Regions from separate parts of the Pseudomonas sp. PB3P13 genome, predicted to be linked through region 4. Evidence: predicted binding sites of a transcription regulator. Region 4 holds the regulator's gene; each other region holds the start of a gene.
The links. The regulator sigma-54, encoded in region 4, starts transcription at its own class of promoters, with help from an activator protein. The targets are predictions, from matches to a motif close to ANTGGCATNNANNTTGCTNT.
Positions count from the first base shown of each region.

Region 1 (7,718 bases), 540 kb from region 4:
CCTGGACTGGGCACCGGTTCGCGCCCGTGTGCAGAAAGGCATTCGCAACTCCAACATCATGGCCATCGCACCGACCGCGACCATCGCCAACATCACCGGCGTCTCGCAGTCGATCGAACCGACCTACCAGAACCTCTATGTGAAATCGAACCTGTCGGGCGAATTCACCGTGATCAACCCGTACCTGGTTCGCGACCTGAAGGCTCGCGGTCTGTGGGACTCGGTCATGATCAACGACCTGAAGTACTACGACGGTTCGGTGCAGCAGATCGAGCGCATCCCGCAAGAACTCAAAGAGCTCTACGCAACTGCGTTCGAAGTGGACACCAAGTGGATCGTTGACGCCGCCAGCCGTCGTCAGAAGTGGATCGACCAGGCTCAGTCGCTGAACCTGTACATCGCCGGTGCTTCGGGCAAGAAGCTCGACGTGACCTACCGCATGGCCTGGTACCGTGGTCTGAAAACCACTTATTACCTCCGTGCCCTGGCCGCGACCAGCACCGAGAAGTCGACCATCAACACGGGCAAGCTGAACGCTGTTTCCAGCGGCGGCAACCACGGTGACGATTCGGTCCTGGCAGCGCCAGCCGGCCCTGCTCCAGTGCCGAAGGCGTGCGCCATCGACGAGCCGGATTGCGAAGCTTGCCAATAAGCTGAGCCGGTAAGCGCTGCAAGGCGCTGACCTCGAAACCCCCGATCAGTCGTGTTGATGGTCGGGGGTTTTCTTTTTGCCCATGGAAATGTGGTGACCGGTTTGACGCCATCGCGGGCAAGCCGCGCTCCCACAGGATTTCGTGTCGTTTGATGGATGTGTGAGCACCACAAATCCTGTGGGGCATGGCTTGCCCGCGAAAAGGCCCTCCCCCGACAACCCAAATCCTGTCCCCGCCATAAAATTTCCGCCTACAAAAAAAAAGCCCCTCTTGCGAGGGGCTCCTTGTGCAGCGTTGCAGCCAACCAGCATCAGGCCATCTGAATGATGGTCTGCATGATGGTGCTTTGGGTGGAGATGGTCTTGGCGTTCGCCTGGTAGTTGCTCTGCGCCTTGATCAGGTCGACCAGCTCGCTGGTCAGGTTGACGTTGGACTCTTCCAGCGAGTTGGAGCGGATCTGGCCCAGGGTGCCGGTTTCCGGCGCATCGTAGCCCGGGATACCCGACGCGTAGGTTTCTTTCCAGCTGGTGCCGCCCACCGCTTGCAGGCCCTGTTCGTTAGTAAAGCTGGCGAGCGAGATCTGGCCGATCGGCTTGGTCTGGTAGTTGCTGAAGTTGGCCAGCATTACACCGCTGCCATCGATGGTCAGGTTGGTGATCTGGCCAGTGGCATAACCGTTCTGCGCCGGGATCGAACGCGCGGTGTCGGCGTTGAACTGGGTGGTGTTGCTCATGGAAATGGTCACACCATCCGGGTTCGCCGCTGCGCCGTTGGCCGTCCATACACCGTCGGTGACGGTGCCTGGGACCCAACCCGTAACTTGCAGATCCGGGCTGACGATCGGGGTCGGAGTGGCCGGCGTGGTGACGGAAACCAGTTTGCCCGAAGTGTCGAACACCATGGTCGAAGGCACTGGGCCGGTCACTTTAGGATCACTGCCGTCAGGGTTGCGGCCATCGATCAGCGTGTAAGTGTCCCAGGTGTTCGCGCCCGTCTTGACCATGTATTGGTCCATCTGGTGCTGGTTGCCCTGGCTGTCGAATACCGGCGTACTGAACTGCTTGGTGAAAGTCTCGGTCTTGGTCGGATCGAATTGGTTGGTGACAACGGCCTGATCGATCACCGGTGCGGTGGAGTTCAGGTTGATAGTCGACGATACCACGCTGGTGGATTTCGGCGCCAGGTTCGACGTATCGATGCGCAAGTCAGTCAGGATGCCGTTCTGGATCTTGCCATTGGCATCCACGCCATAACCCTGCAGACGCGCAGAACCGTCGCTGTTGGTGACGTAGCCTTCCTTGTCGACCTTGAACGTGCCGGAACGGGTGTAAGACAACGAACCGCTGTCGTTCAACACAAAGAAACCGGAGCCGTTGATGCCCATGTCCAGCACGTTGCCGGTGTTGTTGATGTCACCCTGGGTGAACTGCTGGGCCACGTTGGCCAGGCGCACGCCGCTGCCGACGGTTTTGCTGCCCGAACCCAGCTTGGTCGCCGAGTAGACATCTTCGAATTCTGCACGGGACGATTTGAAACCGGTGGTCGCCACGTTGGCGATGTTGTTGCCGGTCACGTCCAGTTGTTTGTTGGCTGCATAGAGACCGCTAAGGCCGATATTGAAAGACATATTCCACTCCTTTTTGCCGGATTAGTCGGCTCTACATACCAATGGTTTGAACTTTGGACAGGGCAATGCTGCCCAGCCCGGCCAGATTGAGCATCAATTCACCGCCCGTCTGGCTGATCGTTACGCTGCTGACGGTCGCTGGCAGATTGGTGATCAGCGAGGTCGCCGTGTTATCGATGTTGGCGGTGGCGGCAAAGGTATACGTACCCGCCGGTGCCACTTCGCCCGCATCGGTCTTGCCGTCCCAGATGAAGCTGGCGTTGCCTGCTGTCTGGCTGCCCATGTCGATGGTGCGGATAACCTTGCCTTCGGCGTTGGTGATCTTCAGCGTCACCGGGTCCACCGAGACAGGCACGACAACGGTGCCGCTCAAACTCTTGGAGGTATCGACCACGGCCTTGTCGCCCGGGGCAATGACCGAACGCCCGACCAGCGACGAAGCCTGCAATGCCTGGGAAGAGTTGTAGTTGCCGGCAATCCCGGACACGGTGTCATTGAGTGTGGTGATGCCTTCCAGGCTGCTGAACTGCGCCAACTGGGCAACGAATTCACCGTTATCCTGTGGCTCCAGCGGGTTCTGGTTTTTCAGCTGTGTCACCAGCAACTGCAGGAACGCATCCTTGCCCAGTTCCTTCTTGCCAGTAGCGGTGCCGGTGGCGGTTGCCAGGCTATCGCTGCTGGTGGTGGTCTTGATCGACGAATTGGCCAGGATGTCGTTGAGGCTAACGCCGCTGGTGGAATCGGTAACACTCATCTGAGTCGCCCCTTATCACTGACCGAGGGTCAGGACCTTCTGCATCATGGTTTTGGCGGTGTTCATCATTTCGGCGTTGGTCTGGAACGAACGGCTCGCGGAAATCATGTCAGCCATTTCTTCCACCACGTTGACGTTGGGGTAGTAGACGTAGCCCTTGGCATCGGCCGATGGATGATTCGGCTCGTAGCGTGCGTCCAGATTGCTCTGGTCTTCGACCACGCCCAGCACCTGCACGCCCTGCCCCGCAGCGTCCTGGTTCTGAAACAGCGAATCGCTGCCGCCGGCCTGACCGCCCTGGAACATGGTGGCGAATACCGGATGGCGCGCGCGGTAGGTCTGGTCGATGCTCGACGAGACGGTCTCGGCGTTGGCGATGTTACTGGCGACGGTGTTCAGGCGAGTGGTCTGGGCACTCATGCCGCTACCGGCAATGTTGAAAACGCTGGCGAGGGACATGAATTACTCTCCACGAAGGGCGGAAACCAGCCCTTTGAATTTGCTGTTGAGCAGGGTAAAGCTGGCCTGGAAGTTGACCGCGTTTTCCGCATAGTTCGACTGCTCGATTTGAGCGTCCACGGTGTTCTGGTCGATGGATGGCTGCATCGGCGTGCGATACATCAGCGACTCGTCGCCGTTGCCCAGACCTTCGGCTTCGATATGACGGCTATTGGTCATGTTCAAGGCGAAGGAGCCGGTTTTGGTCTTCTCGCTTTGTGCGGCAAGCACTTTGGAGAAGTCCAGATCCCGAGCCTTGTAGTTCGGGGTGTCGGCGTTGGCGATGTTGTTGGCCAGGACTTCGGCACGCTGGGCGCGGAAGCCCAGGGCCTGTTCGTGGATACCGAGCGCTTTATCGAAGCTGATGCTCATGTCGGGAAACCTTCGGGTGACCTGAATTTTCGTAACAGGGACATAGCAAGCCGCGTGCCAATCTGCAAAAGCCCGGAAACCGGGGCTTTGCGGGCAGCGGCGAAGCGGCAATGCCAGAAAAGCGGCAACGGATGTCCTTCGAATGCCGCTTTTCTGCCGCTTATCACCCTCCAAAGAACACCTCCTACCCTTTGTAGGAGTAAGCCCTGTGGCGAGGGGGCTTGCCCCCGTTGGGTCGCAAAGCGGCCCCGAAATTTCAAAGTTAAATGGCATTTACGACTGCTTCGCAGCCGAACGGGGGCACGCCCCCTCGCCACAGGGCTCACTCCCACAGGTTAAGTGGTGTGTTCGAAAGAACGGCAGGCATAAAAAAACGGGAGCCCTCTGAGGACTCCCGTTTTTCGTACCGATGACCTATCACTTCGCCTGGTAAATAATCCCCGGGCTGCACTGGACCATCTGGTAGTGATCTGGCAAACCATTCAGCGCTTCGGATGCGCCAAGGAACAGATAACCACCGCGCTTCAACGTACCGTGGATTCGCAACAGAATGTCCTTCTTCACCTCGGCGGAGAAGTAGATCAACACGTTGCGGCAGAATACGATGTCGAACTTGCCGAGGCTCGCGTAGCTGTCCAGCAGGTTAAACGAGCGGAACTCGACGCGGCTCTTGATCGGCGCCTTGATCGCCCAGCGCCCCGCCCCTTTCGGATCGAAGTAACGCTGCAGACGCTCGGGCGACAAACCGCGGCCGAGCGCCAGGCTGTCGTACTCGCCGGTCTTGCAGTTGGTCAGCATCGTGCCGGACAAATCCGTGGCAACGATCTGCGCACCCGCCTTCAACTGGCCCATGTTGACCCGTTCGAACTCATCGATCGACATCGACAGCGAATACGGCTCCTGCCCCGACGAGCACGCCGCCGACCAAATTCGCAGACGCTGGCCGGGAGCGGCCTTGATCGCTTCCGGCAGCACCTTGTTCTTCAACACTTCGAATGGATAGGTGTCCCGAAACCACAGGGTTTCGTTGGTCGTCATGGCATCCACCACCATCTCGCGCAAACCGCTGCGCGGCTGGGTCTGGATGCGTTGAACCAATTCACCCAACGACTTGATGCCTTGCTGCTCCATCAATTTGTTGAGACGGCTCGAGACCAGATACTGCTTGTTTTCACCGAGCAGAATGCCACAGGCTTTTTCCAGGAAGACCCGGAACTGTTCGAAATCCAAATTACCCGTAGACAAAGATACCGCCTCTCAAAATCGTGTTGACCACCAGGAACAGAAGGTCCCTAGCTGTTATCTGCTGCTTTGATCCGGTTGACTACCCGGGATGCCAGGTCATCAGGACGGAATTTGGCCAGAAAGTCATCGGCACCGACTTTCTTGACCATCGCCTGATTGAATACGCCCGACAACGAAGTGTGCAGGATGATGTGCAGCTTTTGCATGCGTGGGTCGCTGCGGATTTCAGCCGTGAGGGTGTACCCGTCCATCTCCGGCATCTCGATGTCGGAAATCATCATCAGGAACTCTTCTTCCGGCTTCTTGCCCTCGTCGACCAGTTTGCGCAGGTAGTCCAGCGCTTGCCGACCGTCGTTCAACGCCACCACTTCGACGCCGACTGTTTGCAGACAACGCGTGACCTGCTTTCGTGCCACCGATGAGTCATCGACCGTCAATACCCGCAGCGACAACGCCTTGTGCTGGGTTTCAACATCCACCACGCCCACCGAAATCGCTTCCGGTGTTGGCGCGACTTCAGCCAGCACCTTCTCGACGTCGATGATTTCGACCAACTGATTGTCGACCCGGGTCACAGCCGTCAGGTAGTGATCGCGTCCGGTGCCCTTGGGCGGCGGATGGATCTCTTCCCAGTTCATGTTGACGATACGTTCCACCGACCGCACCAGGAAACCCTGCGTCTTGGTGTTGTATTCCGTGATGATCACGAACGGATTGCTTTGATCTTTCAGCGCGCCCGCACCGGTCGCCATCGCCAGATCAAGGATCGGAATGGTCGCCCCCCGAATACTGGCCACACCGCACACGACAGGACTGGACTTGGGCATCAGGGTCAGCTTGGGGCATTGCAGCACCTCACGAACCTTGAACACGTTGATCCCGTACAGCTGCTGCCCGTCCAGACGAAACAACAACAGCTCCAGGCGATTCTGCCCTACCAGTTGCGTGCGCTGGTTTACCGAATCCATTACACCAGCCATGCCCAGACTCCTACACCAACGCTCTAAGTGTGTTGCGACGCACATTCATCACTAAACGGCACGGCGCTTGCTTTTTAACCCGTATGAACCCAGAACCGACATTTTCCCGACGCTCAACGTTGCGCAGACTGCTCTGTGCGATGTCGGCCGTTTGCCTGTTCAACGCTGGCAGCCCTGCCCTTGCTGACCCGGTCACCTTGCCTGATATGCTTATCGGCGTGACCCAAGGCTTTCTTGAATTCACCGTAGAGGACTATCTGGCAACCAGTCAAACGCAGGGCCGCTACGAGATCCAGGTCAACCAGCTCGATCCAAGGCTGCGCATGCCCATGTGCGACAAGGAATTGACAGCGTCTTTGGAAAGTCCGGCCAAGCCGCTGGGACGGGTAACTGTCAAGGTTCGCTGCGAAGGCTCGTCACCCTGGACGGTGTTCGTACCTGCTCAAGTCCGGCTGTTTCGCGACATTGTGACGACCACTCGTCCGTTAAGGCGCGCCGACATCGTCCAGCCTGAAGATGTAGGTCTGCGGGAGCGGGATATCAGCCTGATCAGCCAAGGCTATCTGACCACGCTGGACCAGGCGATCGGACAGAGATTGACCCGACCAATGGTCGCCGATCAGGTGATTACGCTGGTGCACCTGGAGCAGGCGGAAGTCATTCGCAAGGGTGATCAGGTGGTTATTACTGCCCGCAGCGGCACACTGAGCGTGCGCATGCCCGGCGAGGCAATGGCCAACGGTGGCATGAGCGAGCAGATTCGCGTAAAAAACCTCAACTCGAAGCGAGTCATCAAGGCGCAAGTCACCGCGCCTGGCCAAGTGGAAGTGTCCATGTAGGATTCTCTGCCGGTGAAAAGTGGCGTTGCCCGAGGCTGTTCCCTAAACTGTGCCTATGCAGAGAAATGCAGGCGCGTGCGGGCTCATTTCTTGAAAAATGAGCCTAAAGTTTTCAAAGGGAGAGCCGAAAACATGGCAAGCGTCCAAATACTCAGAGGTTTTTCCAATCATGGTCATTGATTTCAGCCGTTTAAACAGCTCCTCGTCACTTGCGGGCACCACACGTACCAGCGCCACCAAGGACGTTGCCGAAGCCGGCAAATCCGCGCCGCTGACTACCCCGGCCGAACAGGCCAGTGCCACCAAGAGCGGGGAATCGGTACACCTCAGCAATGAGGCTCAACAGTTGCAGAAGGTCACTGACAAGCTGCGCGATCAGCCCGCCGTAGACAAAGCCCGCGTGGCCGAGTTGAAAGCCGCGATTGCTGATGGCAGCTATAAAGTCGACAGCAACCGTGTAGCCAGCAAACTGCTCAACTTCGAAGCCCAGCGCTAGGCCATCGCCTGCGCCAGGCTTTTGGACGCTTAAAACCCAAGGCCAGCCATGCACGACACTAATTTACTGCAACTGATCACCGACGACTTTGCTACAGCGCAACACTTGCTGGAATTGCTGCAAACCGAATCTCTCGCTTTGCACGGTCGCGACATGCCGCTGCTCGAAGAGATTCTGGCGCAGAAGCAGGCATTGATCATTCTGCTTGAACAGCATGGCCGCAAGCGCAGTGAAATCCTCGCCAGCCTGAACCT
Region 1 covers NZ_CM142702.1:1,593,406-1,601,123, reverse strand. Annotated here, with positions in the region: gene ACYZT1_RS07145 (ribonucleoside-diphosphate reductase subunit alpha) at 1-652, shown strand, start outside; gene flgE (flagellar hook protein FlgE) at 964-2,280, opposite strand; gene flgD (flagellar hook assembly protein FlgD) at 2,312-3,034, opposite strand; gene flgC (flagellar basal body rod protein FlgC) at 3,050-3,493, opposite strand; gene flgB (flagellar basal body rod protein FlgB) at 3,497-3,904, opposite strand; gene cheR (protein-glutamate O-methyltransferase CheR) at 4,322-5,149, opposite strand; gene ACYZT1_RS07115 (chemotaxis protein CheV) at 5,197-6,129, opposite strand; gene flgA (flagellar basal body P-ring formation chaperone FlgA) at 6,213-6,968, shown strand; gene flgM (flagellar biosynthesis anti-sigma factor FlgM) at 7,138-7,464, shown strand; gene ACYZT1_RS07100 (flagella synthesis protein FlgN) at 7,513-7,718, shown strand, end outside.
Region 1: the regulator sigma-54 is predicted to act here: its motif matches at 3,947-3,966, upstream of flgB (flagellar basal body rod protein FlgB).

Region 2 (7,718 bases), 2.4 Mb from region 4:
ATCCCGGTGAACGGCGGGATGTACATGAGTTAAATGTGACGGATCGTTTCAAAAAAATGTCATACGAGCTGTCTAAAATCCGTTATAAAGCTGCAATCTATTTATAGGCAGAGGGCATCAGGGTTTGAGGAGTGAAGCTTTCAGTTGAAAAACCGAAAAGGCTTTCTATACACTTACCCACTGGCCAGCTGCCTGAATTTGTCCATTAGGAGTGAAAACAAGGTATGAGCACCATCGAAGAGCGCGTCAAGAAAATCGTTGCCGAGCAACTGGGCGTTAAAGAAGAAGAAGTGATCAACAATGCTTCCTTCGTTGAAGACCTGGGTGCCGACTCCCTTGACACCGTTGAGCTGGTGATGGCTCTGGAAGAGGAATTCGAGACCGAAATCCCTGACGAAGAAGCTGAGAAGATCACTACTGTACAAGCTGCAATCGATTACGTTACTGCCCACCAGGCTTAATTGCCTGTAATCGTTGCTAGCTGTCATGGAAAAACCGCACTGCCATCATGGCGTGCGGTTTTTTCTTTAGGCCCGATGCAAAGTCGTCATTTGAAAAAGGAGAGTGCTGTGTCGCGTAGACGCGTCGTAGTCACCGGTATGGGTATGTTGTCGCCACTGGGCACGGATGTGCCGAGCAGTTGGCAGGGCATTCTGGCTGGCCGTAGTGGCATTGGTCTGATCGAACACACCGACCTTTCTGCCTATTCCACCCGTTTTGGCGGCTCGGTAAAGGGCTTCAATGTCGAGGAATACCTGTCGGTCAAGGAGGCACGCAAGCTCGACCTGTTCATTCAATACGGTCTGGCAGCAGGTTTTCAGGCTGTGCGCAACGCAGGTCTTGAAGTCACCGACGCGAACCGTGAGCGCATTGGCGTGGCCATGGGTTCGGGTATCGGTGGCCTGACCAATATCGAAGAAACCAGCCGCACCCTGCATGATTCCGGCCCACGACGGATCTCTCCGTTTTTCGTGCCAGGCTCGATCATCAATATGATTTCCGGTTTCCTGTCCATCCACTTGGGGGCACAGGGACCCAACTACGCCATCGCTACCGCGTGTACCACGGGTACACACTGCATTGGCATGGCGGCGCGCAACATCATGTACGACGAAGCCGACGTGATGATTGCCGGTGGCGCCGAAATGGCTGCCTGTGGTCTGGGCATGGGCGGCTTCGGTGCCTCCCGTGCATTGTCGACCCGCAACGACGAGCCGACCCGCGCCAGCCGTCCATGGGACAAGGGCCGTGACGGTTTTGTGTTGTCCGACGGTGCTGGTGCTCTTGTCCTTGAGGAGCTCGAGCACGCCAGAGCGCGCGGTGCGACTATCTACGCAGAACTGATCGGCTTCGGGACCAGTGGCGATGCGTTCCACATGACGTCGCCGCCGGCGGACGGTGCAGGCGCTGCACGCTGCATCACCAATGCCCTGCGCGATGCCAAAATCAACAGTGATCAGGTTCAGTACATCAACGCCCACGGTACATCGACACCGGCCGGCGACCTCGCTGAAGCCTGCGCGATCAAGTCGGTGTTCGGCGATCATGCCTACAAACTGGCCGTCAGCTCGACCAAGTCCATGACCGGCCATCTGTTGGGGGCGGCGGGGGCGGTTGAAGCCATTTTCAGTGTGCTGGCGATCAACAGCCAGGTGGCACCGCCCACCATAAACCTCGATGAGCCGGACGAAGGCTGTGATCTCGATTTCGTGCCGCACACGGCGCGCAATATGGACATCGATGTGGTGCTCTCCAACTCCTTCGGTTTTGGTGGGACCAACGGCTCGCTGGTGTTCCGCCGGTTCGCTGGCTGATGGACTGCTGGGTCGACGGTCAGCCGGCTGATGCGCTGTCGCTGAAGGATCGCGGCCTGGCTTACGGGGATGGTCTGTTCGAGACCATTGCTGTGCGCAATGGCAAAGCGGTGCTGCTGGAGCGGCATCTCGAGCGTCTGCATGAAGGTTGCCGGCGTTTGGCGCTCAATCTCGATCACGCCGCAATGGCCACTGAGCTGGTGACCTACGCCCGAACCCTGAGCGATGGCGTGCTCAAGCTGATTGTCACTCGCGGTGATGGCCTTCGGGGTTATGCGCCGGATCCCTCGGCACAGGCCCGTCGCATCTTGCAAGGCAATTCGCCTGCCGCCTATCCCGCGGCGAACGCCGAGCAGGGCGTGCGTCTTTTTCCATGCGCGACGCGCCTCAGCAGGCAACCACTGCTTGCGGGGCTCAAACATCTGAATCGTCTCGAACAAGTCATCGCCCGCGCCGAATGGCAAGATGCCGAGCATGCCGAAGGGCTGATGCTCGATCTGGCCGGGCGAGTGATCGAAGGGGTGTTCAGCAATGTGTTCCTGGTCCGCGATGGCGTCCTGATCACTGCCGACCTCAAGCGCTGCGGTGTTGCCGGCGTGATGCGTGCGGAATTATTGTTTCAAGCCAAGTCATCGGGAATCCCGACGCAAATCACCGATATCTCCTTGGAACACCTGCAATGGGCCGATGAGGTGTTCGTCTGCAACAGCGTTTATGGCATTTGGCCGGTGCGCGCCTTTGCAGCACTGAGCTGGCCGGTTGGGCCGGTCACCCGTAAACTCCAAACCATTGCCCGTACGCTATTGGATGCTTGATACGTGAGACGTAAATTCTTGCTGCTGCTGGAAACCGGATTGGTTCTGGCAGGGTTGTTGTTGGGGGCTTCAGCCTGGAAAATTCATTCAGCGCTGGAACAGCCGCTGAATGTCGCCCAGGAAGAACTGCTGGAAGTGCCAAAAGGCACGACCCCGAACCGCACACTGATCCGACTTGAAGCCGACGGCGTCATCAAGGATTCGTTTTGGCTGCGTGTGTATTGGCGCTTCAATCTGGCCCAACAACCCTTGCACAGTGGCGAATACCGCATGCTGCCCGGCATGACCGTCGAAGGTCTGATCGATTTGTGGAAGCGCGGGGAAATGGTTCAGTACAGCCTGACCCTGGTGGAAGGCTGGAATTTCCATCAGGTCCGCGCTGCCCTGGCCAAAGAGGCAAAACTCGAACAGACCCTGAATGGCTTGAGCGATAGCCAGGTCATGGAGAAGCTCGGTCATAACGGAATTTTCCCGGAAGGTCGTTTCTTCCCTGATACCTACCGTTTCGTGCGGGGCATGACGGACGTCGAGCTGCTTAAAAAAGCCTATGATCGCCTCGATGAGGTGCTTGCCAAAGAGTGGGCGCAGCGCTCTGCCGATGTGCCGTACACCGAGCCTTACCAGGCGCTGATCATGGCTTCGCTGGTCGAAAAGGAAACCGGTGTGCCCCAGGAGCGTGGGCAGATCGCCGGCGTGTTTGTGCGTCGTATGGAGATGGGCATGCTGTTGCAGACCGATCCCACCGTGATCTATGGCCTGGGTGATCGCTACAATGGCAAGCTGACCCGCGCGCACCTCAAGGAAGCGACGCCCTACAACACTTATGTGATTTCCGGTCTGCCGCCGACGCCGATTGCGATGGTCGGCCGCGAAGCGATCCACGCGGCGCTGAATCCGGTGGCAGGCAACAGCCTGTATTTTGTCGCCCGCGGTGACGGCAGCCATGTGTTCTCCAACGACCTGGACGCCCATAACAACGCGGTGCGCGAGTACCAGCTCAAACGCCGCGCCGACTATCGCTCCAGCCCGGCCCCGCAACCGGCCGGAGCAGAGCCGGCGGCGGATGACGAAGAATCGATGCCGGCGGCTTCGCCAAATCCCGATCCCGAGGCCTTGCCGCAAGTGCCTGCGCCTGCCGCCGAGCCTGACTCAACGGTCGAGCCGAATACCCCCATGCAGTAAGGCGCGCAATAAAGGTAGGGAGATGACGTCCAGTGCAATGCGGGCGTTCAGGGTTTGTCCATCTCAGTGGACGCCCGCTCCCCTTCGAGCGTACTGGTAACCTCCCTGGCCCCCGTCACCCTGGCCTCGATAATCTTCCCGCTCCCCGGATTCTTCACCCTTACCACGGCGCCCAAACGCCCATCTTCCATGGCAAGCCCCTGGATGGCTGCCTGTATCTCGCCCTGGCGGGCGGTGACCTTGACTTTGTCACCGCGACGTACCAGCCAGGGGGAGACGAGCATGTCGGTGCTGAGCACTTGCTGCGCACGGATGCGGCGTTTGGCACTGAGACCTGTGACGTCTTCAATTGATGCGATCACTCCCCGGCGTTGCTTGCCAAGGTTGACCTCCTGCTGCTCCAGCATCGCCGAAGTGATGGCCTGCCCGCGCTCCAGTACCTGGGTTGTGACCACTGCCTGGACGAAGACGTTGGTCTGAGTAGTAACGACCAGCTTCCAGCCTTGCGAACCGGGGCACTGCACGGTGAGGCGCTGTCGGGTCAGGGCTGGAGGCTTGTCGTTTTCATCGTGCACTTGCAGGGGCAGGGTGCAAGGCTGGCCAGGAACCTCGTTGGGCAGGACCACACCTTTTTTGCTCCAGCGCATGCCGCGCCAGCCTTCGCGCTCGGCCTGTCGCGCAAGGCGTTGGCTCAGGTGTCGCTGGACCGCTTGGTCGATTTGGGCGGCCAGTGTCTCGCTTGCCATGGCAGGGGATGACGTCAGCGACAACACAAGCGCGAGTGCGGAAACCACGCTTCCTCCTAAGGCTGTCCATCGCGCTGAAAGCGGAAGCAAGCGCGTGCTGTTGTTCTTTTCAATGCTCATAAAAACCTTATAAATCAGCCAGTTGAGCAAATTTTTTGTCTGGGCACAGATCCTGCACTCACTGCATCGAGCTGAACTTGATCAATGGTGTCTGGCAATGAGTATACGGATAGAAGACGCGATGGGTGTGCACATGCGTGCTCTCGGGTTGCACATGCAGCGCAGTGAAATTCTGGCGGCAAACCTCGCCAATGAGGATACGCCGGGCTTCCAGGCACGCGACCTGGATTTCGCCAGTGAAATGCGGCGCCACGATGCGGTGCCGCGCTTCGGAGACAGCACCCACGCGCAATTGCAATACCGAGTGCCATCCCAGCCATCCCAGGACGGCAATACGGTTGAGCTGAGTGTGGAGCAGGCTGCCTTCTCCAAGAGCACCTCGGATTTCCAGACCAGCCTGACGTTTCTCAACATGAAATTCCGTGGCCTCAAGCAGGCAATAGAAGGACGCTGACGACTATGGCTTTTGATGCGATTTACCAGATTGCCGGCTCTGCGATGAACGCGCAGACCGTGCGCCTGAATACCGTGGCAAGCAACCTGGCCAACGCCGATTCGGCTTCCGCTAACGCCAAGGATGTCTACCAGGCGCGTAAGCCAGTGTTTGCTGCCATCTATGAAAACAACCAGTTGACCCGCGGTGTCGGCATGGGCGGCGCGCATGTGCAGGTGCTGGATGTGGTGACCGCCGGACGCGAGGCAAAAAAACGCTATGAGCCCGACCACCCACTGGCCGACCGCAGCGGTCATGTGTTCTACCCGGATATAAACGAGATCGAGGAAATGACCGACATGATGTCGGCCACCCGTAGTTTTGAAACCGGGGTTGAAGTCCTGAATCGAATCAAGAGCATGCAGCAAGGTTTGCTCAAGCTGGGAGAAGCCTGATGAGTGCGGTGCAAAACGATACTTACGGCAACCGGCAGGCTCGCGACCCGGTTATGCCCAGATCTGATGCCAGCGAGATGCAAAACACCTTCATTCAATTGTTGGTGGCGCAGATTCGTAACCAGGACCCGACCAAGCCCGTGGACAGCAGCGAGTTTCTCAGCCAGTTCGCCTCAATGTCCCAAGTGCAGAGTCTGGAGAAAATGTCACTGTTGACCCAGAACAACATGGTCTTGCTGGAAAACCTGCAATACCTCAGCGCTGCAAGCCTGGTGGGGCAGACGGTCAAAGTGCGCGCTGACGAACTGGACCTGAGTGATCAGCCAGTTCAGGCCGAAGTCAACCTTGAGCACAGTGCCAATGAGTTGGTGGCGATCCTCACCGATGCCAACGGCGTGAAGACGGAGATCCCGCTACCCGCCAGCGAGCCGGGGCGCGTGGAGTTCGAAATCGATCCGGTGGCCCTGGGTCTCAAGCCGGGCAAATACGACATTGAAGTCAAATCCGCCAGCGACGAGAGCCTGGAGGTGGAAGTCAAGGGCAAGGTCAACAGCGTCCGCCTGGGGGCTGATGGTCCGGTGCTCGATGTGGCCGGGGTCGGGTCTGTTCCGTTCTATGAAATTACCGAGTTCAGCGAGGCGTCATTGTTCGCCAACCTGATGATGCCGCCTCGGGGCAATGACGCTCCACGCTCCCTCAATCAATTTGCACAAGGACAACGCCATGAGTTTTAACATTGCCCTGACAGGCTTGAATGCGGTCACCGAACAACTCAATACCATCAGTAACAACATCGCCAACGTCGGCACCGTCGGGTTCAAGTCCTCCCGCACCGAGTTCGGCAGCCTGTATTCGGGTACCCAGGCGATGGGTGTCGGCGTGCTGGGGCTGACACAAAGCATGAGCACTGGTGGTTCTCACGTAGCCACCGGTAACGCGCTGAACCTGGCGATTTCCGGAGGCGGCTTCTTCGTCACCCGCAGTCCTTCCGGAGATATCAGCTACACCCGCGCCGGCGCTTTCGGCAAGGATAGCGATAACTTCCTCACGGATGCCTCTGGCCAATACCTGCAAGGCTATCCGGTGGACGCTGCTGGCAACTTGATGATAGGCACCGTGGGCGACTTGCGTCTGCAAACCGCCAACCTGCCAGCCAAGGCCACCGATGCCATCAAATTCGTGGCTAACCTTGATGACAACAATGATCCGATCACCGTGCCTTTTGATCCGGACGATATCGACACCTACACCGACTCTCAGACGACCCCGATCTACGACTCCAAGGGCAAGCAGCACTCCCTGACCCAGTACTTCGTGAAAACCGCTGACAACGAGTGGGCGGTCCATTACTACGTCGATGGCGAAAAGGTGGGCGGCCCGGAACCGATCGAATTCGACAATAGTGGTGGCCTGGTGTCGCCGTTGACTCCAGTCAACATCAGCTTTGCGCTGGCGGGCGCCGAGACGATGAGCATTGATATTGATTATGCCCGCAGCACCCAGAACGCTTCGGATTTTGTCGTGACCACCAACGATCCGACTGGCTACGCAGCCGGAGAGAATACCGGGGTCAAGATCGAAAACGACGGCAAGGTCTACGCCACTTACAGCAACGGTGAGCGTTTGCTCCAGGGGCAGGTGGTGATGGCCAACTTCGCCAATATGAACGGCTTGAAAAACGAAGATGCGACCCGCTGGAGCGCGACTGGTGAATCGGGCAACCCGCTGATTGGGGTTCCTGGAAGCGGTTTGTTCGGCGACCTGAAGGCTGGCGCGCTGGAAACCTCCAACGTCGACATGACTCAGCAACTGGTCGGCCTGATGGAAGGTCAACGCAACTACCAGGCCAACAGCAAGGTGCTGTCCACCGACAAAGAACTCACGCAAGTGCTGTTCAGCGCGATCTGAGGCTGATCCATGGACCGTTTGGGATATACGGCAATGACCGCCGCCAGCCGTACCATGACTGCGCTGGGCGTGCGCTCCAACAACCTGGCCAACGTCAACACACCCGGCTTTCGTGCCGACCTTGAGCAAGCGGTCGATGTGCAGGTTCAGGGTTATGGCTACGACAGCCGCCATCTGGCACTGGGCGGGGGCAATGGAGTGAGCATGGCGCCCGGGGCGCTGATGGCTACGGGCAGGGAGATGGA
Region 2 covers NZ_CM142702.1:4,006,226-4,013,943, reverse strand. Annotated here, with positions in the region: gene fabG (3-oxoacyl-ACP reductase FabG) at 1-33, shown strand, start outside; gene acpP (acyl carrier protein) at 225-461, shown strand; gene fabF (beta-ketoacyl-ACP synthase II) at 570-1,814, shown strand; gene pabC (aminodeoxychorismate lyase) at 1,814-2,629, shown strand; gene mltG (endolytic transglycosylase MltG) at 2,633-3,811, shown strand; gene flgA (flagellar basal body P-ring formation chaperone FlgA) at 3,859-4,605, opposite strand; gene flgB (flagellar basal body rod protein FlgB) at 4,775-5,131, shown strand; gene flgC (flagellar basal body rod protein FlgC) at 5,137-5,565, shown strand; gene ACYZT1_RS18365 (flagellar hook capping FlgD N-terminal domain-containing protein) at 5,565-6,299, shown strand; gene flgE (flagellar hook protein FlgE) at 6,289-7,473, shown strand; gene ACYZT1_RS18355 (flagellar basal body rod protein FlgF) at 7,483-7,718, shown strand, end outside.
Region 2: the regulator sigma-54 is predicted to act here: its motif matches at 4,701-4,720, upstream of flgA (flagellar basal body P-ring formation chaperone FlgA).

Region 3 (7,718 bases), 2.4 Mb from region 4:
TCACGGCGTTCGATGAAGCCATGCGTGCAGTGGATGCTCAGCAGCATATCGCCAGCCGCGCCATGGCGGCGGTGGACAGCGGCCAGAGTGACAACCTGGCCGGCGCGATGATCGAAAGCCAAAAGGCCAGTGTGGCCTTCAGTGCCTTGCTGCAAGTGCGAAACAAATTGACCACGGCATTCGATGACGTGATGAGAATGCCGTTGTAACCGAAAGTGAGTGCTGAACGTGCTGCAAGAAATCAACGATAAAGTCAGGTCCCGACTGGGTGGGCTGAAGCTGGACCCGCGCATCGGGCTGGGGGTAATGGCAGCGGCCGCCGCTTTGCTGGCGGTGGGGATAGTGATGTACCTGTGGCGTGACCTGGGCGCGATGCGCCCATTGTATGGCGCCGGCGAGCCTTACCCGGCGGCGGAGGTGATGCAGGTGCTGGATGCCGAGCAGATCCCCTACCATTTGCACCCGCAGAGCGGCCAGATTCTGGTGCGCGAAACCGAGTTGGGTCGCGCGCGCATGCTGCTCAGCGCCAAGGGCGTGCATGTAGCGGTGCCAGTAGGTTACGGCTTGTTCGACAAGGATGAACCACTGGGCACGAGCCAGTTTGTCCAGGACATTCGTTTGAAGCGCAGTCTGGAAGGCGAGCTTGCACGCACTATCATGGCGCTCAAGGGCATCGATAACGCCCGGGTTCATCTGGCCTTGCAGGAAAGCAATTCTTTTGTGGTCAGCAATCGCGACCCGGCCAAGGCGTCGGTCATGGTGCAAATGAGTTCCGGCTACCAATTGAATCCCGAGCAGGTGGGGGCAATCGTCAATCTGGTCGCCAATAGCGTGCCCAGGTTGCAGGTGGCTGATGTCAGCGTGGTCGACCAGTACGGCGTGCTGTTGTCCCGTGGCCTCAACGCCAGCGGCGGCCCGGTGCAGAGTTGGCAAGTAGTGGATGACTACCAGCAGAAAGCCTCGGCGAATGTCGAGCAAGTGCTGGCACCGATCCTTGGCATGGGCAACTACCGGATCAGCGTCACGGCTGATATCGACTTCAGCCAGAAGGAAGAAACCCTCCAGGCGTTTGGTGACTCCCCGCGCTTGCGCAGTGAAGTGCTGCAGGATGAAAGCGTTCTCGACCGACTCGCCATTGGTGTTCCCGGCTCCTTGAGCAATCGCCCGGTGCCACCGGCCGGCGGCCAGGCACCGGCCAAAGGCAGCGAAGCACAGACCGCTGACAAGGGCGCGACATCTGTGCGCAAGGAATCCACGCGCAAACTCGATTACGACCAGAGCGTCACCCACGTCAAGCATTCTGCTTTCAACCTGCGTAGCCAAAGCATTGCCGTGGTGTTGAATGCCAGTGACGCCGAAGAGGGCGGCTGGCCCCCGTCGGCCCGGGCTCAGCTTGAGGCCATGCTCAAAAGCGCGGTGGGCTTCAACCCCGAGCGCGGCGATGTGTTGACCTTGAGCGTTTTCCCGTTCGCGCCTACCGATCTGACCCGGACTGAACCGGACTGGTGGCAAAACGACCAGTTCTATGACTTGGTCAAACTTGGCGTGGTTGCTCTGGTTAGCCTGCTGTTGTTGCTCTTGGTGGTACGTCCGGCACTCGGTCGCCTGATAAAAGGTGTCGAGGGGCCAGCAACGCTGGAGGGTGGTGAACAGGCGGCGCTGAATCTGGACAATCAGCCGTCCTCCCAAGCTCTGGCCTCGAGCAAGGACAGCACATTTGGCCATACGCTTGGCGCCATCAATCCGCTCTCTGAAATTCGCCTCCCGGCGCCGGGCTCGGGCCTGGAGTTGCAAGTCGAGCATTTGCAGATGCTTGCTCAAAACGATCCCGAACGTGTATCGGAAGTGCTCAAACAATGGATAGGTCGCAATGAAACCAGTTTCCCCTCGCACAACTGACGTCATGCAGGAATTGCGGGCACGCACGCCGCAGAATCGGTCGATGAGCTCCCTCGAGCAGGCGTCAATTCTCATGTTGAGCATGGGGGACAGCGTTTCGGCTGGTGTGTTGCGGCATTTCTCCCGTGAAGAAATTGTCACCATCAGTCAGGCAATGGCGCGCTTGAACAACGTCAAGCAGCCCATGGTGTCGGAGGTCATCAGCCGTTTTTTCGAAGACTACAAAGAGCAGAGCAGCATCAAGGGGGCTTCGCGTAGCTACTTGTCAGGCATGTTAGGCAAGGCATTGGGCAACGAGATCACCCGTGGTCTGCTGGACAGCATCTACGGCGAGGAAATTCGCGCCAAAATGGTCAGGCTCGAATGGGTCGATCCCAAACAGTTTGGCACCCTGATCGCCATGGAACATGCGCAGATGCAAGCGGTATTTCTCGCCTTCTTGCCCCCCGGAATGGCCAGTGAGGTGCTGGAAAGCATGCCAAGCTGGCGTCAGGATGAGTTGCTGTACCGGATCGCCAACCTCAATGAAATCAATGGCGATGTGATCAAGGAATTGGAGCTGTTGATCGAGCGCAGTCTGTCGGTGCTCTCCAGCCAGGGCTCCCAGGTGCGCGGGGTCAAGCAGGCCGCCGATATCATGAACCGCTACAAGGGCGACCGCGATCACATGTTTGAACTTCTGCGCGCTCACGACAACGCCTTGGTTGAGCGCATCGAGGATGAGATGTATGACTTTTTCATCCTCTCACGCCAGAGCGACGAGGTGCTCCAGGCATTGCTTGAGGCCATTCCTCTCAGTGAATGGGTGGTCGCGCTCAAAGGCGCCGAACCCGCGGTGGTCAAGGCGATCCAGGGCGCCATGCCTCGGCGTCAGATGCAGCAGATGGAAGCGCAGAACCGCCGTCAGGGTCCGGTACCGTTGAGCCGGGTAGAGCAGGTGCGCAAGGAAATCATGGGGGTGGTGCGCGAGATGGCTACCGAAGGCGGCCTGGCCGTGCAGTTATTCCGTGAGCAAACCGTCGAGTGAGGGCTGTCGTGTGTCAATCAAAGTGGTAAATGCGAAGGGCACTGATTGGCGGCCTTATCGGTTTCCGCCGTTGCCGGATCGTGAAGCGCCGCAGTGGAGCGACGATCCTATCGCATTGCAGCGGGCCGTGGCCGACGGGTTCCAGGAAGGCAACGAAAAAGGCTACCTGGAAGGCCTTAACCAGGGTCGAGAGCAAGGTCAGCGCGAAGGGATTGCCGTTGGCCGCGAAGAAGGGCGTCGTGAAGGTCTGGTCCAGGGCATGCTTGAAGGCCGCCAATCGTTTGATCAAGCCAGCGAACCCTTGGAGTCGGTGAATCGCAAGCTGCGCAGTTTTATGGCTGAGTTTGAGCTCAAGCGGCGCCAGGAACTGCTGGCGCTGGTGAAGAAGGTCTCCGAACAGGTGATTCGCTGCGAGCTGACCCTGAATCCAACGCAACTATTAACGTTGGTCGAAGAAGCTTTGGCGGGCATGCCGCTGCAACCCGAAGACGTGCACGTGCTGTTGCACCCGCAGGAGTTCGCGCGGATCAAGGATTTGGCTCCCGACCGGGCTGCGGCCTGGCGTCTGGTGGCGGACGAGTCGCTGGCGCTGGGAGAGTGCCGCATTGTCAGCACCCAGGCCGAGGTGGATGTTGGATGTCAGCAACGCCTGGACGCCTGCGTGCAAACGTTGTCCGAACACCTGCACTTGATGGAGGAGTGAGTCATGCTCAAACGCTTCGAGCTGGATGAGGCATTGCGTTCGCTGGAGACCGTGCAACTGGCCAAGGTCAGTGGGCGCCTGGTACGCATGTCCGGCATGCTGCTCGAGAGTTTGGGCTGTCAGCGGGTGACCGGCCAGCGCTGCTATGTCGAGCAGGCGGATGGTAGCTTGCTGGACGCGCAGGTCGTTGGTTTCAATCGCGAGATCACCTATCTGATGCCGTTCAAGAAACCCGTTGGCCTGAGTTCTGGGTCACGAGTGTTTGCCGCCCGCGATGAAGCGGCCCTGCACATTGACGAGTCATGGTTGGGCAGGGTGGTCAACGGGCTGGGTGAGCCGATGGACGACTTGGGCAAGTTGAGCGGGCGTGACCCATTGTCGGTCGAACTGCCTAAGGTCAATCCTCTCAAACGCCAGCCGGTCAGCGAGCCGCTGGACGTTGGAGTGCGTGCCATCAACGCATTGTTGACCCTGGGCAAGGGACAGCGGGTGGGGCTGTTCGCGGGCAGCGGAGTTGGCAAGAGTGTGTTGCTGGGCATGATTACCCGGCAAACCAAGGCCGATGTGGTGGTGGTCGGACTGATTGGCGAGCGCGGCCGCGAAGTGCAGGAATTTATAACGCACTCCCTGGGCCCCGAAGGCTTGCGCAAGGCCGTGGTGGTGGTAGCACCGGCCAGCGAGTCACCCTTGATGCGCCTCAAGGCCGCCGAATTGTGCCACAGCATTGCCGCATACTTTCGTGATCAGGGCAACGATGTATTGCTGTTGGTGGACTCCCTGACCCGCTACGCCATGGCCCAGCGCGAAATTGCCTTGGCCTTGGGTGAGCCGCCGGCGACCAAGGGTTATCCGCCCTCGGTGTTTGGCATGTTACCGGAGTTGGTCGAAAGCGCCGGCAACGGCGAAAGCGCCACCGGCAGTCTCAGCGCCTTGTACACCGTACTCGCCGAGGGCGATGACCAGCAGGATCCAATAGTCGATTGTGCCCGGGCCATTCTCGATGGCCACATTGTGTTGTCACGCAAGTTGGCCGATGTCGGCCACTACCCGGCCATTGATGTCGCCGCCTCGGTCAGTCGCTGCATGAGCCAGGTGGTCGACCACAAGCATCAGCGTGCTGCGCGGGCGTTCAAGGAGTATTCCGGTCTGTATGAGCGGATAAGGGAGTTGATCCCGTTGGGTGGCTACACCCCCGGCATGGATCAGGCTACCGATCGTGCAGTCAAGCTGGCACCCAGTCTGGAGCGGTTTTTGCGCCAGGATGTCGGGGCTATTGCTGAACTCTCCCTGTGCGTGGCGACCTTGCAGAGCATCGTCAAATGAGGGCGCCCGGATGAAGCAAGGAATCGAAGTATTGAGCCGCCTGGCCGACTTGCGCGGGATTCAGGTGCGTCAGGTCATGGCCCGTGTTACCTACCAACAGAATCTCTGCCAGCGCTATCGCAACAATATCGCCGGCCTGGCCCGTTTGTGCGGGTTCAGCAGCGCCACCACGACACCGTTGCAACGCCACAATCAGCAGCAGTACAAAGCCACGCTGCACGCCATGACCAATTTGCAGACACGGGAGTTGAAACTGGCCGAACAAACCCTGCGGCGCATTCAAGACGAACTGCTGGTGACGATGCGGCAGGAGAAAGTACTGACCCATGTAATCGAGGGCAAGGTACTGGCCTGGCAGGCCGAACTGTCGCGCCAGGAACAAAAAATCCAGGACGGGCTGGCCAGTCAGACCTGGTGGCGTAATCAGGCGGTGTCGTAACAAATCATATTCTTCGCACATTTGATTTAAGGCAGTCACCTGTTGGGTCGCCTTGGTCAACTATCACTACGCTCTGGACCTCATCATGGAAATCATTCCACAGCCTCACATGGGCTTGCCCAATACCTCCCAAACCAAGGCCTTGAGCCCGCAAGCGACCGATCTCAGCGGCCCGGCCGACGCCGTGACGAGTTCGCTGCCGGTCAAACCGGCACTGCAGCAGATCCAGTCTGCCCTCGGCGAACTGCCCCAAGTCGATCTGGAAAGAGTGGCCGCGATCAAGGCCGCGCTGGTCAACGGCGAGTTGGCCACTGACAGCGCCAGTCTGGCCGCCGCCATACTCACCTATCACCGCGGCAGTGACCGATGACTCAAAGAGCGCAATTGCTGCGGGTTATTGAACAGGATCTGGCTGAAGACCTCAGTGGCTATGAGCAGATGTCCGGGCTGATGACCAACCTTTACGACTGGTTGATGGCTCGCGATTGCCCGCAAATTGAATTGGCCAACCAGCAAATCAGTAGCCTGGTGGATGCCGCCTCCTTGCGCGCGCGTCGCCGTACAAAGGTATTGCACGCCGTGCGTTTGAGTGGTGACGCCAGGTCGATGGAGCAGTTGTTCACGTTGCTGGCGCCGGAGCGCAGTGCTTTGTTGGAAACGCACTGGAGCACCCTGACGGAGCGGGTGATGAGGTGCCGCGCACTTAATGAGCGCAATGGCAAATTGTTAGCCATGCACAGCGATATCTTGCAGCAGCTGTTCAACCAGCAACCCGAAAGCATCTACCACCCCAGCCTCTAATCTACCGGCAGTAGCAACCTGACATTGCCTGCGCTTGATTCCTCCCTTTGCCTGATCTCTCGCTGTCGCCCGGTTAATAAATCACTGCGCGTGGTCGCCTTGAATTAACAGGTTCGGCGCACCCCTTGTCGGCGGAAGTTGCGCTTCCGTCTGACGCCGCCCGACCGCTGAAAGCGGAAGGTCTGTTTCAGCATTTTTTTAAAAAAATACTTATAAAACAATTAGTTAGTGGTTGGCATTGGTCCTGCTATCTATTAATCAAGGAGATCTCTCACATGGCAATTGATACAGCTTACATTCAGTCCCAGGCAAAACTGCTCGCCGAGTACGAAGTACAGCGTGAGCTGGCACAGGCCCAGCGTAATGAGACCAAGTACAAGGCTCAGCTGGCAGCCGTGACCGCGCTGGATACTGCACTCAAGGCATTGGGAGCTGCGGTCAAAAGCCTCAAGGGTACTGACAAAAGCATGGTGATCAACGCCGCCACTTTCAGTTCCGAAGGCATGGCCAGCGCCACCGTAGGCGCCAATGCCAAGGAGGGCAGCTATCAGTTTTTTGTTGAACAACTGGCCAGTCGTCATCAGGTGGCACTCAGTGGTTTGGGCACCGATGCCGCCGACGGCGGTAACCTGACCATCAAGCAGAACGGCGTGGAGTTCAACGTTGACCTGGCTGCGGCCGACGGCAACGGCGATGGCGAATTGAGCCAGGAAGAACTCGCCGCCGCGATTAACAATCACGCCGATAACAAGGGCGTCAAAGCGACACTGGTTCGCAGCGGCGGCGAAGTGACCATGGTGCTGACCGCGGAAGAAACCGGCGCCGACTCCAGGATCGAATTGAGCACCGATGCCACCGGAAGTCCGCTGGAAAGTGCGCTTGGCTCCGCCAAGGAACTGTCCAAGGCGCAGAACGCGGTGGTCTACCTCGGCGCAGATGCCGGTGGCATGCGTCTGGAGCAAGGTTCGAACACTTTCAAGGACACGATCGACGGCGTCAGTTTGACCTTCACCAAGGCCCATGCCGCCGGCGACAAGCCTCTGACCGTGGATATCAGTCGCGACCAGACGGCCACCAAGGACAAGCTCAACGAGTTCATCACCGCCATCAACAACATCCTCACCACGTTTGACACGCTGACCGGCTCCGGTGGCGAGAACGGTGAGCGCGGGGCGTTAGCGGGTGACTCGAGCATCCGCTCGATTAAAGCGATGATCAACTCGGTGCTGCGCGAACCGTTCGGCGGAGTGACGTTGATGGAGTACGGCATCGTCTCCGGCGCCGATGGCAAGTTGAAACTGGACACCAAGTCTTTCGAAAAAATGCTCGATGCCAATCCCGAAGCCTTTGAAAAGCTGTTCTCCGACAAAGGCAACCTGCTCGATACCCTGGATAAAAAACTCGCCACTTACACCAGCGGCAGCACCAGCTCGATGAAGGCGCGAAAAGACAACCTCAACGCCCTGTTGCAGCGGGTCGACGAAAAGTACGAAGACCTGGAAACCAAGTACCAGGCGCATTACCAG
Region 3 covers NZ_CM142702.1:3,982,530-3,990,247, reverse strand. Annotated here, with positions in the region: gene ACYZT1_RS18275 (flagellar hook-basal body complex protein FliE) at 1-209, shown strand, start outside; gene fliF (flagellar basal-body MS-ring/collar protein FliF) at 229-1,899, shown strand; gene ACYZT1_RS18265 (FliG C-terminal domain-containing protein) at 1,871-2,926, shown strand; gene fliH (flagellar assembly protein FliH) at 2,937-3,629, shown strand; gene fliI (flagellar protein export ATPase FliI) at 3,633-4,952, shown strand; gene ACYZT1_RS18250 (flagellar FliJ family protein) at 4,963-5,391, shown strand; gene flgM (flagellar biosynthesis anti-sigma factor FlgM) at 5,477-5,761, shown strand; gene flgN (flagellar export chaperone FlgN) at 5,758-6,192, shown strand; gene fliD (flagellar filament capping protein FliD) at 6,468-7,718, shown strand, end outside.
Region 3: the regulator sigma-54 is predicted to act here: its motif matches at 6,424-6,443, upstream of fliD (flagellar filament capping protein FliD).

Region 4 (7,718 bases):
GCGTAACTGCTGACGGTCAGCCTCCGGGTAGTCGAGCACGAACTTCTCCAGGACTGCATCGTCGCCCGCGATCAAGCGATCGCGCCAGCGTTCCAGGCCATGGAAACGTTCGTTGTACTGCCGGGTGGAGGCATCGAGTTGATCGAGCAGGGTCAGGATGGCGTCAGTGTCCTGATCGCGCATCAGTTTGCCGATGAACATGAGGTGCCGTTTACGCGCGATATTCGCCGTGTGCTTGGAGGCATCGCCCAGCGCCCGGCGCAAAGCGTCGGTCAACGGCAGTTTTGCCAGCAAGTCAGGCTTGAGCGTTGTAAGGCGTTCGCCGAGGTCAACCAGAGCATGCAGCTCGCGTTTGACCTGGGATTTGCTTTTTTCTCCCGTATCGAGGGAGTCGTCGTAAGAATCAACCATGGTGGCCGTCCGCAAAGAAACGCCGCCATGATAACCAGTCGGGGGCCGCTTGTCCGGCCCGGTCGCTCGAAGGCCATCACCGAAAGCAGAATTTGAGTGGAGAACAGCATGAGTGCAGTTGAAAGCGTCGGCCCACAAGCGTTGCCGGCACTGCAGGAACAAGTTGAGCAGATCATCGCTGAAGCCAGACGCCAGGGTGCCAGTGCCTGTGAAGTGGCGGTGTCTCTGGAGCAAGGCCTGTCTACGACGGTTCGCCAGCGCGAAGTCGAAACGGTTGAATTCAATCGCGATCAAGGTTTTGGCATCACTTTGTACGTTGGCCAGCGCAAAGGCTCGGCGAGCACCTCAGCCACCGGTCCCGAGGCCATTCGCGAAACCGTTGCCGCCGCGCTGGCCATCGCCAAACATACTTCCGAAGACGAAGCGTCAGGCCTCGCCGATGCCGCGTTGATGGCCAGGGATCTGCCGGATTTCGATCTGTTCCACAAATGGGACATCACCCCCGAGCAAGCCATCGAAAAGGCTCTGCTGTGTGAAGCTGCCGCCTTCGATGCCGACAGCCGCATCAAGAACGCCGATGGCACCAGCCTCAGCACTCATCAAGGTTGCCGCGTCTATGGCAACAGTCATGGTTTTGTCGGCGGTTACGCTTCGACTCGCCACAGCCTGAGCTGCGTGATGATTGCCGAGGCCGATGGCCAGATGCAGCGCGATTACTGGTACGACGTGAGCCGCCAGGGCAATCTGCTGGCGGACCCGGTGACCATCGGCCGGCGTGCCGCGCAGCGTGCGGCGAGTCGACTGGGCGCACGGCCGGTACCGACCTGCGAAGTGCCGGTACTCTTTTCCGCTGAACTGGCGGGCGGTTTGTTCGGCAGTTTCCTGTCGGCCATTTCCGGGGGCAGCCTGTATCGCAAATCGTCGTTCCTTGAAGGCACGCTGGGGCAGAAGCTGTTCCCCGAATGGCTGACCATAGATGAACGTCCGCACTTGATGCGCGCGATGGGCAGCTCGGCGTTCGATGGCGATGGCCTGGCGACTTACGCCAAACCGTTTGTCGAGAAGGGCGAGCTGGTCTCCTACATCCTCGGTACCTATTCGGGTCGCAAACTCGGTATGCCGAGTACCGCCAACGCCGGCGGCGTGCACAACCTGTTCGTCACTCATGGTGACGAAGATCAGGCCGCGTTACTGCGGCGTATGGGCCGGGGGCTGCTGGTGACCGAGTTGATGGGCCAAGGGCTGAACATGGTCACGGGTGATTACTCCCGGGGCGCGGCGGGTTACTGGGTCGAGAACGGCGAAATCCAGTTTGCCGTTCAGGAAGTGACGATTGCCGGCAACATGCGCGACATGTTCAAGCAGATTGTCGCCGTGGGTAACGATCTGGAGTTGCGCAGCAATATCCGCACCGGTTCGGTGTTGATCGAGCGGATGATGGTGGCGGGCAGCTAAGCCTCGCCCACTGCGAAAAAAGGCGCGTTACCCCGCTTGGGTGACGCGCCTTTTTCATGAGCTTGATAAGAAACCCTGTGGGAGCGAACGATGGGGGGCGGGTCAGCCGCAAACTATTCGAACGTTAGACCATTATCGCGAGCAGGCTCGCTCCCACGTCGGTCCACTGAGCGCTGGGGTTGTGGTGGTTCTGATTCCCGTTTGGCTGCGAAGCAGTCATGGAGCCGGGGGGTCGCTTCGCGACCCAGCGGGGGCAAGCCCTAATGCCAGTCAGTTAAGGAATTGACTTGCCCGCCCAGCAGTAATAGAAACGGGTTTATGTTTTTATGAGTCCGCTTCATGTCCCTGCAAAACGCCCTTCAAGAAGTTACCAAACTCAATCCGATCTCTTTCGAACGCTTCGCGCAATTGATCGATCCCCTGTGGATCGAGCAAGCGCTGGCTTCGACCGGAACTGTTTCCCTGCGCCGCAGACGCCTGCCGGCCGAGCGCATTGTCTGGTTGGTGGTGGGGTTGGCCTTGTTCAAGAACGAGCCGATTTGGCTCATCGTGCAGCAGCTGGGACTGGCTTTGGGCGAAGCAAAGGTGCCTGTGCCTAGCGCCGCAGTCCAGGCCCGGCAACGGCTTGGATCAGAGCCTCTGGCGGCACTGTTTAAGCAATTGGCAGAGTCATGGGGCGGTGCTGAGCAGCCAGCTTCGGCTGGCTTTTTAGGGTTACGCAGCTTTGCGGTAGACGGCGTGGTGTGGTCTACCCCCGACACACCGGAAAACCGCCAAGCCTTCGGTGGCGGGCGGACTCACTCGGGAGACGGAGCCTGGCCACAAGTGCGCGGTGTTTGCCTGATGGATACCTATAGTCACTTGATTCGGGACGCCTGTTTTGGCGAGTTTTCGGTCGGCGAACTTCGCCATGCCAAAGGTCTTGAGAAATCGGTAAGCGATCACTCGGTGACGATTTTTGACCGTGCCTACTACTCGGCAGCGCTCTTGCTTGACTGGCAGCAAAGCGGAACCGAACGGCACTGGCTCATGCGGGCACGCAAACCGCTTAAATACGAGGTGATCAAAGAGTTGGGCGCCGGTGATTGGCTTGTGCGACTGACTGTTTCCAGAGATGCACTCAAGCAACGTCCCGACCTTCCTAGCCATTGGCAGGCACGACTGATTGAGTACTCGATAGACGACAAACCCCGCCGCTATCTCACCTCGTTGATCGATGCCGAACGTTACCCTGCCCATCAGGTGGCAGGGCACTACAACGAACGCTGGGAAATCGAATTGGGTTACCGCGAGATCAAGCAAAACCTGCTCAAAGGAGAGCAATTGCGCAGTAAACAGCCTGATCTGGTGCGCCAAGAACTGTGGGGAGCTCTGCTGGCCTACAACCTGATCCGCCAGGAGATGCGCTTGATGGCTGAAGAAATAAAGGTGGTACCACAACGTTTGAGCTTTCTCTGGTTGGCTCAAGCGGTCAGCAACGCGCTGCGTTTCTGCCCGCTTGAAACGCCAGGTACGATCCCTAAACGACTGGCAGAGCTGAGAGTCCAGGCTCAACACTTCATGCTACCTGCCAGACGACAGCGAAGTTACCCAAGGGTGGTCAAGCCTAGACCAGTCAAATATCCCAAAAAGAAGGCTGGAGGGCTTAACTGACTGGCATTAGGGCAAGCCCCCTCGCCACAGGCAAGCCCTATCACAGGCAGACCCTATCACAGGCAGACCCTATCACAGGCAAGCCCCATCACAGGCAAGCGCCATCACAAGCGAGCCCCTATCCAGAGGCATGCCCCCGCGCCATAAAAGCGCAGAAGGCAGCGGTGTTATTCGCCTTCGTCAAAGTAATTATTAATGAGATTCACCAAGGCTTGCAGCGCTTCATCTGCTTGCTCACCCTCTGTACTCAGATGGATTTTGGTGCCCTTGCCGGCCGCCAGCATCATCATGGCCATGATGCTTTTGCCGTCAACCGTGGCTTGCGGCGTGCGACCTACCCTGATCGTGCAATCCTTGAACTGACCGGCAACCCCGACGAATTTGGCAGACGCGCGAGCATGCAGGCCCAGCTTGTTGATGATTTCGATTTCCAGAGCAGGCATCGCGATGTGAATCCTTTAGCTGAGGTCGCGGTGGCGAACCTGGACGTTCTTCAAGGTTTTTTGCAGGACCTGACCCAGGCGTTCGGTCAGGTAGACAGAGCGGTGGTGACCGCCGGTGCAGCCAATTGCGATGGTGACGTAGGCGCGATTACTGGCGGCAAAGCGCGGTAACCATTTGAGCAGATACGTGGAGATGTCCTGGAACATCTCCTCGACATCCGGCTGTGCTGCCAGATAATCGGCAACCGGTTTTTCCAGCCCCGAATGCTCGCGCAGTTCCGGCTTCCAGTAGGGGTTGGGCAGGCAACGCACATCGAACACCAGATCGGCGTCGACGGGCATGCCCCGCTTGAATCCAAAGGACTCCACCAGAAACGCAGTGCCGGGCTCCGGCTGATTCAACAGGCGCAGCTTGATGGTATCGCGCAGCTGATACAGGTTGAGGTTGGTGGTGTTGACCTTCAGATCGGCAAGATCGGCAATCGGCCCAAGCAGTTGGGTTTCATCGCTGATCGCTTCGGCCAGCGAGCGATCGGCACTGCTCAGTGGATGGCGCCGACGGGTTTCCGAGAAGCGCTTGAGCAGCGTCTCTTCGTCGGCATCCAGGTACAGAACATCACACTGGATGTGACGGCTGCGGACTTCTTCGAGCAGTTCCGGAAATCGTGACAAATGACTCGGCAGATTTCGCGCGTCGATGGATACCGCCACCAACGGTTGCGCCAGTTCAGTGTGAATCAGTGCGCGTTCAGCCAACTCCGGCAGCAAACCGGCGGGCAGGTTATCAATGCAGTAATAGCCACTGTCCTCCAGAACAGCGAGCGCAGTACTTTTACCTGACCCGGAGCGGCCGCTGACAATGATCATGCGCATGATTAGTGCCCGTTTTGCTCGTCCAGGACAACCTGATACAAGGCTTCATTACTCGGAGCGCTGCGCAGTTTTTCCCGCACTTCCTTGCGATCGAGCATGCTGGCGATCTGGCGCAACAGTTCCAGATGCGCATCGGTGGCGGCCTGCGGGACCAGCAGAACAAACAGCAGGTCGACCGGAGCGCCATCGATGGCGTCGAAATCAATTGGGGCGTCGAGGTGCATCAGTGCGCTGACAGGCGACGTGCAACCTTTCAAGCGGCAGTGAGGAATGGCGATGCCGTTTCCAAAACCGGTCGAGCCGAGTTTTTCACGGGCAATCAGAGCCTCGAAGACATCTTGCATTTCCAGATCCGGGACTTCTTTATGGATAAGGTTGGCAATTTGCTCGAGGGCTTTCTTTTTGCTGCCGCCCGGCACGTTCACGAGGGAACGGCCGGGGGTCAGGATGCTTTCAAGTCGGATCATGGGTAGGGAGTGTTAACGACCGGTTGCGCCCTGGAGGAGGCTCTGGGTCTTTTCCTTATGCTTTTTGAGTTGTTTATCGAGCTTGTCGGTCAAGGCGTCGATCGCCGCGTACATATCGGTATGTTCCGCGTTGGCGACCACTTCATTGCCGGGAATATGCAGCGTGGCTTCGATTTTCTGCTTGAGCTTTTCGACCGTCATCGTGACCTGCACGTTGGTGATCTTGTCGAAATGCCTCTCTAATCGTTCGAGTTTTTCGCCGATGTAGGTGCGAAGAGGTTCGGTCACTTCCAGTTGGTGTCCACTGATGTTGACTTGCATACAGCTTCTCCTTCGTTGCCAGTGCATAAAGCGGCAGGCTGGGTTGCCTGCCACTGGAACGCTGTAACGTGACTCTACATCAACCGCTTGCGTTCGCTCGAAGGCGCGATCCCGAGGGATTCACGGTACTTGGCGACGGTGCGGCGAGCCACCTGAATGCCTTGTGCCTCCAGTAAACCAGCGATCTTGCTGTCACTCAACGGCTTTTTCTGATTTTCCGCTGCAACCAGTTTTTTGATGATCGCGCGGATCGCCGTGGACGAGCATTCGCCGCCTTCAGAGGTGCTGACGTGACTGGAGAAAAAGTATTTCAGTTCATAGATACCGCGAGGGGTATGCATGAACTTCTGCGTGGTAACCCGGGAAATCGTCGATTCGTGCATGCCCACCGCTTCGGCGATGTCATGTAGCACCAACGGCTTCATGGCTTCGTCGCCGTACTCCAGAAAACCGCGCTGATGCTCGACGATCTGGGTAGCGACTTTCATCAGCGTTTCGTTGCGGCTTTGCAGGCTCTTGATGAACCAGCGAGCCTCCTGCAGCTGATTGCGCATGAAAGTGTTATCGGCGCTGGTGTCAGCGCGACGCACGAAACCGGCGTATTGGGCGTTGACTCGCAGCCGTGGCACCGACTCCTGATTAAGCTCCACCAGCCAGCGCTCGTTGTCCTTGCGCACGATCACGTCAGGCACGACGTATTCGGCTTCGCTGGATTCGATTTGCGAGCCTGGGCGCGGGTTGAGGCTCTGCACCAGTTCGATGACCTGGCGCAGTTCGTCTTCCTTGAGCTTCATGCGGCGCATCAGCTGGCTGTAATCGCGGCTGCCGAGCATGTCGATGTAATCGCAGACCAGGCGCTTGGCTTCGCTCAACCAAGGCGTCTTGGGCGGCAGCTGGCGCAGTTGCAGCAACAGGCATTCGCTCAGGTTGCGAGCGCCGATGCCGGCCGGTTCGAATTGCTGGATGCGGTGCAGGACGGCTTCAATTTCATCGAGTTCGACGTCCAGTTCGGGATCGAAGGCTTCGAGGATTTCATCGAGTGTTTCGTCGAGGTAGCCCTGATTATTGATGCAGTCGATCAAAGTCACGGCGATCAGGCGATCGGTGTCGGACATCGGCGCCAGGTTCAGCTGCCACAGCAAATGGCTCTGCAAGCTCTCGCCGGCTGAGGTGCGGGTGGTGAAGTCCCACTCGTCGTCGTCACTGCTCGGCAGGCTGCTGGCGCTGGTCTGGTAGACGTCTTCCCACGCGGTGTCGACCGGCAACTCATTAGGAATGCGCTCGTTCCAGTCACCTTCCTCCAGGTTGTCCACCGTCGGGGCCGTTTCCTGATAGGAGGGTTCCGAAACATCGGCGTTTGGAGGTTGTTCGGCCTTGTCGGCCAACGGGTCAGCGTTATCGAAGTCGTCGCCTTCTTCCTGGCGTTCGAGCATCGGATTGGACTCCAGGGCCTCCTGGATTTCCTGCTGCAGGTCCAGGGTCGACAATTGGAGCAGGCGGATGGCCTGTTGCAGCTGCGGTGTCATCGTCAGCTGCTGGCCCATTCTCAAGACTAGCGATGGTTTCATGGCAGGGGCTTAACACCTTATTCGCCGGCGCACATGCGCCATCCACTACAGGGCGCCGAAGCGCCAAACTTAAGCAAATTATATGCCTGAAACTGAAGTGTTTGCCTAGAGCGCGGTAACAATAAAACACACTGAGGTGTTCATCGCGTCAGGCGCTCGGCCGACTAGCCAGACACTCAGCGCTTACAGACGGAACTCGTGGCCCAGATAAACTTCCTTGACCAGATCGTTGGCCAGGATGGTGGCGGAGTCACCTTCGGCGATCAGTTGACCGTCGTTGACGATGTAGGCCGTTTCGCAGATATCCAGGGTTTCACGAACGTTGTGGTCGGTGATCAGCACGCCAATGCCTTTGGCTTTGAGGTGGTGAATGATCTGCTTGATGTCGCCGACCGAAATCGGGTCCACGCCGGCGAAGGGTTCGTCGAGGAGGATGAATTTCGGGTTGGTGGCCAGGGCGCGGGCAATTTCCACGCGGCGGCGTTCACCACCGGACAGGCTCATGCCGAGGTTGTCGCGAATGTGGC
Region 4 covers NZ_CM142702.1:1,053,778-1,061,495, forward strand. Annotated here, with positions in the region: gene yjgA (ribosome biogenesis factor YjgA) at 1-411, opposite strand, end outside; gene pmbA (metalloprotease PmbA) at 520-1,866, shown strand; gene ACYZT1_RS04635 (IS4 family transposase) at 2,206-3,519, shown strand; gene ACYZT1_RS04640 (HPr family phosphocarrier protein) at 3,687-3,962, opposite strand; gene rapZ (RNase adapter RapZ) at 3,978-4,835, opposite strand; gene ptsN (PTS IIA-like nitrogen regulatory protein PtsN) at 4,838-5,302, opposite strand; gene hpf (ribosome hibernation-promoting factor, HPF/YfiA family) at 5,315-5,623, opposite strand; gene ACYZT1_RS04660 (RNA polymerase factor sigma-54) at 5,698-7,191, opposite strand; gene lptB (LPS export ABC transporter ATP-binding protein) at 7,375-7,718, opposite strand, start outside.